Regions from separate parts of the Weissella koreensis KACC 15510 genome, predicted to be linked through region 2. Evidence: predicted binding sites of a transcription regulator. Region 2 holds the regulator's gene; the other holds the start of a gene.

Region 1 (3,965 bases), 220 kb from region 2:
TTCTGACTTTGTCAACGAGCCTTATGGACCTTAAAGCACGGATCAAAAGAATCGTAGTAGCATACGATATCAATAATAAGCCAGTAACAGTAGATGATTTGGGAGTGGCTGGAGCTTTAACGGTAATGTTGAAAGATGCAATTAAGCCTAATTTAGTTCAAAGTTTGGGTCACACGCCGACTTTGATTCATGGAGGACCTTTTGCCAATATTGCTCAAGGGACTAATTCGCTTTTGGCGACTAAAACGGCCTTACGATTATCTGATTATGTTGTGACTGAAGCTGGATTTGGTTCTGATTTAGGGGGTGAAAAATTCCTTGATGTTAAGGTACCGCTTCTAGGAAAAACTCCCGATACGATTGTTATAGTGGCAACAGTTAGGGCTTTAAAATACAATGGTGGGCAGAGTTTAGATACTTTAACCCAACCAAATTTGGAAATGTTGGAAGCTGGTTTGGCTAATTTAGGTCAACATCTAAAGGCAATGCAACGTTATCAGACTCCAGTGATCGTAGCAATTAACCGCTTTACCGATGATACTGAAGCAGAATTAGATTTGATAAAGAACTTTGTGCAAAATCATCAAGCACAAGCTGTGGTAGCAGATGTTTGGGGGCAAGGAGGGTCTGGAGCGATTGAATTAGCGCAGACCGTAGCAGCAGCGACAGAAACTGAGAGTGCATTTAAACCACTTTATGCATCAGAGGATACTTTTGAAGAAAAAATTGAAAAATTAGTTACTGAGATTTATGGCGGTGTTGATTATGAATTATCTGATCAAGCACAAAAACAACTTCAACAATTTAAGCAACTGGGTTGGGATAAAATGCCGATTGTAATGGCTAAAACCCAGTATTCTCTATCAGATAATCCAAAGGCACTCGGAGCACCGAAAAACTTTAAAATTCATGTCCGTGAATTAGTTCCAAAACTAGGAGCTGGTTTTATTGTAGCTTTGACAGGATCAATTTTAACGATGCCAGGTCTTCCAAAAGTACCTGCAGCTAATCGGATTGATATTGATGAAAATGGTGTGATTACTGGTTTAGATTAGCCATATCATTTCTATTGTCAATTTAAAATGATATCAAAATTAATTTCTAAGAACTGAAGCATATTGATAATTTGGTAGTGGAAATTATGATTTGACGATCATAGTAAATTTAAGGGGTAGGTCTAGATGAAGGTTGAAGCAATTAAAGATTATGTCCGTGAAATTACAAGCCAAGAATTTTCGGGACATGACTATCTACACTTAGAGCGGGTGTTACAAAATGCTGAATTATTAATGCAGTCAGAAGAGGGCTTTAAACGAGATGTAATTGTGACTGCGGTTTTGTTACATGATTTAATTGATGAAAAATTAACGAATAATATCAATGAAATGATTGATGAAATACGTATTAAAATGCGGGAATGGGGATTGGCAGATGATGAGCGGGCAGAAGTTTTAGATATTATTACACATATGTCATTTGCTAAAAATTTGGAACAACATCATGTGCTGAATTTAGATGGTGAAATTGTTCAAGATGCTGACCGCCTGGACGCACTAGGGGCGATTGGGATTGGAAGAGCTTTTACTTATGGAGGGCATGCCAATAACTTGATGTATAATCCCAATGAAGCAGTACGAGAAAATATGACCAGTGCGGAATACCGGCAGCACAGTACAGTGATAAATCATTTTCATGAAAAGCTGTTAAAGTTAGAAGGCGAAATGAATACAGCAACGGCTAAAAAACTTGCTGCCCGGCGGACTGCTTTTATGCGTTTCTATCTTGATGAATTTACAGCTGAGATTAACGGGGATAAGTAATCGGTTACAAAACTATGATTTAATTCTGGATTTGGTTGAAAAAATTATCCAATGTGGTATTATAGTAAGTGTTGATTAGCACTAAACAACAATGAGTGCTAAAAATAAAGGAGGAAATCATATCATGTTAAAGCCATTAGGAGATCGGGTTTTATTACAGGTCAATGATGAAAAAGAACAAACAGTCGGTAGTATCGTTATCGCTTCAAATGCGCAAGAAAAATCTGCTACTGGAACAGTAGTGGCAGTTTCTGAAACTACAGTTGGTGATTTGGAAGCTCCTAAGTCCGTTAAAATTGGGGATGAAGTGATTTATGACCAATATGCCGGTAAAGAAATTAAAAATGATGGTGAAACATATTTGGTTTTGCACGAACGCGATATCATGGCCATCCTATAAAAACATTAAATTAGAAGTAAAAATTCAATAATAATAAGTAAGGAGATTTATCAAATGGCAAAAGAATTGAAATTTTCTGAAGATGCGCGAGCAAAGATGAAGGCCGGAGTTGATCAATTAGCGGACACCGTTAAAACAACAATTGGTCCCAAGGGCCGTAATGTTGTGATTGAGCAAAGTTATGGTGCTCCAACGATCACAAATGATGGAGTAACGATTGCTAAGTCTATTGAATTAGAAGATCATTTTGAAGACATGGGAGCTAAGCTAGTCGCTGAAGTTGCTTCTAAGACCAACGACATTGCTGGTGATGGAACAACTACTGCGACTGTATTGGCTCAAGCTATCATCAACGAAGGCTTGAAGAATGTTACTGCCGGGGCTAATCCAGTTGGGGTTCGCCGCGGAATTGAATTAGCTACGAATGCTGCTGTTCAATCTTTGCATGATATGTCAAAGACGGTTTCAACTAAAGAAGAAATTGCTCAAATTGCCTCAATTTCAGCTGCTAACGAAGAAGTTGGTGCTTTGATTGCGGAAGCAATGGACAAAGTTGGTCATGATGGTGTTATTACCATTGAAGAATCTAAGGGAATTGAAACTACTTTGGATGTCGTTGAAGGAATGCAATTTGACCGTGGTTACATGTCACAATACATGGTGACAGATAATGAGAAGATGGAAGCTAACTTAGATAATCCATTTATTATGATCACAGATAAGAAGATTGGAAACATTCAAGATATTCTTCCTGTTTTGCAACAAGTTGTAGAGCAAGGACGTTCACTTTTGATCGTTGCTGATGATATTACAGGTGAAGCTTTGCCAACCTTGGTTTTGAATAAGATGCGTGGAACCTTTAATGTCGTGGCTGTTAAGGCACCAGGATTTGGTGACCGTCGCAAGGCAATGCTAGAAGACTTAGCTGTTTTGACAGGTGGAACGGTTATTACTGACGAACTTGGTTTGAATTTGAAGGACGTTACCATCGAAAACTTAGGTCAAGCAGCTAAGGTTACAGTTACGAAAGATAGTACGACAGTAGTTGAAGGCGCTGGTGATAAACAATTACTTAGTGAACGTGTCGCTTTAATCAAGGGTCAGATTGAGGAAACTACTTCTGACTTTGATCGTGAGAAGTTACAAGAACGTCTAGCTAAATTAGCTGGTGGTGTTGCTGTGATTAATGTTGGAGCAGCAACTGAGACAGAATTGAAGGAACGTAAGTACCGGATTGAAGACGCCTTAAATGCTACTCGTGCGGCGGTTGAAGAAGGCTTTGTTGCTGGTGGTGGAACCGCATTAGTTAATGCTATTCCAGCTGTTTCAGCTTTAACTGCCGAAGGTGATGTTCAAACTGGAATCAATATTGTTGAACGTGCCTTAGAAGCACCTGTTCGTCAAATCGCTGAAAATGCTGGTTTGGAAGGTTCAGTTATTGTTAATAAGTTGAAGGAACAAACATTAGGAACTGGTTATAATGCTGCTGATGATACTTGGGTAGATATGATTGATGCTGGAATTGTGGACCCAACTAAGGTTACTCGTTCAGCATTACAAAATGCCGCTTCAGTCTCAGCCCTATTGTTGACAACTGAAGCTGTCGTTGCTGAGCAACCAAAGGATGAAACAGTTATGCCAGCTGCGCCACAAGGTGGCATGAACGGTATGATGTAGAAAAATTTAAATTAAATTTATTTTCAAAGAGGTTGGGGGATTTTCATCTCAGCCTCTTTTTTGTATTA
Region 2 (3,965 bases):
TTGCGCAACTTAATGATGCAGCAACAAGTCTCCAGGCAGACAGAAAATACTCGGGTAAAAGATAATTACGTTCCAATATTAGAAACGCCAAACCTGGTCGAAAAACCGGTTTTATCTCAGGTGGAGCAGGCTGAACAAATTTTATTAACTTGGATGTTAAAACATCAAGATGCTTGGTTAAAGGTTACTAGTAGGCTTGATTTTCATTTTGTTGATGTGGTTTATGAAACTTTGTTTATGCTAGCTGATGGCTATAAACAAAAGAATCAGATTCAAGAAATTGATAATTGGGCTGATTTTATGGATTTTGTAAAGGAACCGGATTTAGTTAGAGTGCTTTCACAATTAGATCAAATTGATGATGCTATGATGCAGGAATTAGATCAAGTGGACGAGTATATTGGTGTGTTATTAAATCGAGCGCCGCTTGAAGAAAAAATTAAACAAAAACAACGTGAGTTGTTGGAGGCTAAGCAAGTTAATAATGAAGTTTTAGCGACTCAATTAAGCTTTGAAGTTTTATCTTTATTACGAGAAAAGCAAGCAGCACAATCTAATCAACAGTAATTTTTAAACAATTAAGGAGCGATAGTATGCCTAAAAAAGTAGAGCAAACTGATGTAGATTTTGATCAAAAAGGTTTTGACAAAGCGATTAAGGATCTTGTAAAAGAATACAAAAAATCAACGACAATTAAAGAAGATGAATTGCATGAAACATTGGTTAAACGTTGGAATTTAAATGCTAACCAAATTGATGAACTATATGATAAGGTCGAAGCAGCTGGGATTGCCATTGTTGATGAACAAGGTGAACCAGCTATGCGTGCTTTGAATAATAAAAAGACGGCTTTAAGTGAAAAAGAATTAAAGCAAGCAGCTGAAGCACCATCTGGGATTAAAATTAATGATCCTGTACGTATGTATTTAAAAGAGATTGGCCGTGTTAGCTTATTGACAGGTCCAGAAGAAGTTGCATTGGCCGAACGTATTGAAGAGGGTGATGCATCTGCTAAGCAAGAATTGGCTGAGGCTAATTTGCGTTTGGTGGTTTCAATTGCAAAACGTTATGTTGGTCGTGGAATGCAATTCTTGGATTTGATTCAAGAAGGAAATATGGGCTTGATGAAGGCAGTTGAGAAGTTCGATTACCGTAAGGGGTTCAAATTTTCAACTTATGCCACATGGTGGATTCGTCAAGCGATCACTCGCGCAATTGCCGACCAAGCTCGTACAATTAGAATTCCAGTGCATATGGTGGAAACGATTAATAAATTAATCCGAATCCAACGATCATTGCTTTCTGATTTGGGACGAGAACCAACTCCTGAGGAAATTGGGGCTGAGATGGATATTGCGACAGAAAAAGTTCGTGATATTCTTAAAATTGCGCAAGAACCAGTTTCCTTAGAAACGCCAATTGGTGAAGAAGATGATTCACATCTAGGTGATTTCATTGAAGACAATGAAGCTGTTTCACCAGCTGATTCCGCCGCATATCAAATGTTGAAGGAACAGCTAGAATCAGTACTAGATACTCTAACTGATCGTGAAGAGAACGTCTTACGTTTGCGCTTTGGATTAGAAGATGGCCGGACTCGAACATTAGAAGAAGTTGGTAAAGTCTTTGGTGTGACGCGAGAACGAATTCGTCAAATCGAAGCCAAGGCGCTTCGGAAACTTCGCCATCCAACGCGTTCAAAGCAATTACGTGATTTCTTGGACTAAAATTAATTGAAAGTTTTTTATAATTAAGATTAACTTTGATAAGTAAAAAGAATTATCTTGTAAGTAATATGATGAATGGGTTTCAAAATCTCATGATTTTTTATTCTTACATTAGATAATTCTTTTTTATTTTTTATTTTAAATTTTAATAATAGTGAATTATTTTATACTTTTGGTACGAAAGCCGATATTGATGATAACTTTAATTTGGTATTTTAATGGATAAAAGCCCTTATTTATCAAGTAAGAACGTTAAAATTAGCATAATATGTATTGAACTATTCTAAGTGTTTTGGCACTCCATAAAATCAAGTGCCAAAATAGTTGACATTTATTTTTTTGAGTGTATTATTATAGATGTTAGCAATAAGAAAGTAAGAGTGCTAATAACCAAGAAAGGAAAAATTGAGATGTTAACAGAACGGCAAAGAATCATTTTAAATGCGATTATTGCTGATTACATCCGATTTGGAAAAGCTGTTGGCTCAAAAGCTTTGTTGGTTGATGTAGATCTACCGGTTAGTTCGGCGACAATTCGAAATGAGATGGCACATTTAGAGGATCAAGGATTGATTCAGAAGGAGCACGCTTCTTCTGGTCGTATTCCTTCTCAACAGGGTTATCGTTTCTATGTTGATTATTTAATGAGAACTCACCGTCCTTCAAAAGAGGAGCGACAACAAATTTATCGCACTTTTAGTCGAAGATTTCAACAAGTTGATGATTTGTTAATTCAGGTCACTAAATTTATGGCAAATATCACAGGATATACAGCCATTGCGTTAAAACCAGCGACTAATGACGTAAAGCTCTCGGGTTTTCAACTAATTCCAATTGATGGACAGCAAATTATGGCAGTGTTAGTGACTAGTAATGGTCAAACTGCCAGTCAAAGTTTCCGTCTTCCTAAGGAAACATCAATTGAAGAACTAAAGATAATTGTCACATATATTAATCATCAATTAGTTGGACGTCCAATTCGTGAAGCTTTACAAAGTCTGAGTGGTGATTTTCCATTAGATTTGGAGCGAACTATTCGGTCACCTCAAGCTTTCTTGCAATTGTTTGGAGATATGCTCTCACAGGCAATTCAGGATAAGGTTTTCATTGGGGGAAGTTTGAATATAATGGACTTTACTACTGATAGTGATTTAGGAGATATTAAGGCCTTATATCAATTGTTAGATGATCCTGAAGAAATGCATAAAATTATTGGTTCTGCGAATGAAGGAGTCTTTGTACAAATTGGCGAAGAAAATTCAGATGAGATTTTAAAACCTTATAGTTTAGTCTCAACGCGTTACCAAATACCGATGCATGGATTTGGAGAGCTAGCGATATTAGGGCCAACTAATATGCCGTATCCTAAGATTGTTACGATTCTAAATGAAGTTCGACAAGCCGTAGTAGAAGAATTACAAGAATATTATTAGAAAAGAGGTGTTGGTATGGCCGATAATAAGGCGGAGCAAACAGAGTCAGTTGACGAAGAGTTATTAGAACCAGTTGATGAAACAGACCATCAAACTGATAGTGAAACAGTTGCAACCGATGCTGATGTTTCTAATGATGAAGATTCAGTGGAAGTGGATCCATTGCAAGAATTGCAAGTAAAGTACGATGCATTAGAAGACAAATATTTGCGTACCAATGCAGAAATGCAAAATATGCAAACTCGTTTCGCAAAAGAACAGGCAACTTCATTAAAGTACGCCAATCAAAAGCTAGCTAAATCAATTTTGCCAGCTTTAGATAATTTAGAACGGGCCATTGACGTTGAAGCCAATGATGAGTCCGCTCAAAAAATTAAGAGTGGTGTAGAAATAGTCTACAAGAGTTTGAACAGCGCCTTGGGAGATAATGACATCAAGGCTGTCGGTGTGGTTGGTGAACCATTTGATCCTGAAATGCATCAATCAGTTCAAACTCAACCAGCGGATGACCAACATCCGGCTGATACGATTGCTCAAGTTTTGCAAAAGGGATACTTACTAGCTGATCGGGTTGTACGACCAGCAATGGTTGTTGTTTATAACTAATTTAAATAAAAAATTAAAAAATATAAGTCGAGGTAAATTAATATGTCAAAGATTATTGGTATTGATTTAGGAACTACAAATTCTGCTGTTGCTGTTATGGAAGGTGGAACTCCAAAAGTTATCACTAACCCAAACGGTGGACGGACAACTCCATCAGTTGTTTCATTTAAGAATGGTGAGAGCCAAGTTGGTGATACAG

Evidence for each region. The regulator HrcA, encoded in region 2, represses chaperone genes, less so after heat shock. The targets are predictions, from matches to a motif close to TTAGCACTCNNNNNNNNNGAGTGCTAA.
Region 1: WKK_RS05525 (co-chaperone GroES) is a predicted target of HrcA. The motif match lies at 1,896-1,922, and genes of this name have one in related genera.

The regions. Positions count from the first base shown of each region.
Region 1 covers NC_015759.1:1,140,725-1,144,689, forward strand. The annotation lists gene WKK_RS05515 (formate--tetrahydrofolate ligase) at 1-1,055, shown strand, start outside; gene WKK_RS05520 (HD domain-containing protein) at 1,182-1,820, shown strand; gene WKK_RS05525 (co-chaperone GroES) at 1,945-2,220, shown strand; gene groL (chaperonin GroEL) at 2,275-3,897, shown strand.
Region 2 covers NC_015759.1:1,357,120-1,361,084, forward strand. The annotation lists gene dnaG (DNA primase) at 1-567, shown strand, start outside; gene rpoD (RNA polymerase sigma factor RpoD) at 594-1,727, shown strand; gene hrcA (heat-inducible transcriptional repressor HrcA) at 2,138-3,160, shown strand; gene grpE (nucleotide exchange factor GrpE) at 3,176-3,766, shown strand; gene dnaK (molecular chaperone DnaK) at 3,809-3,965, shown strand, end outside.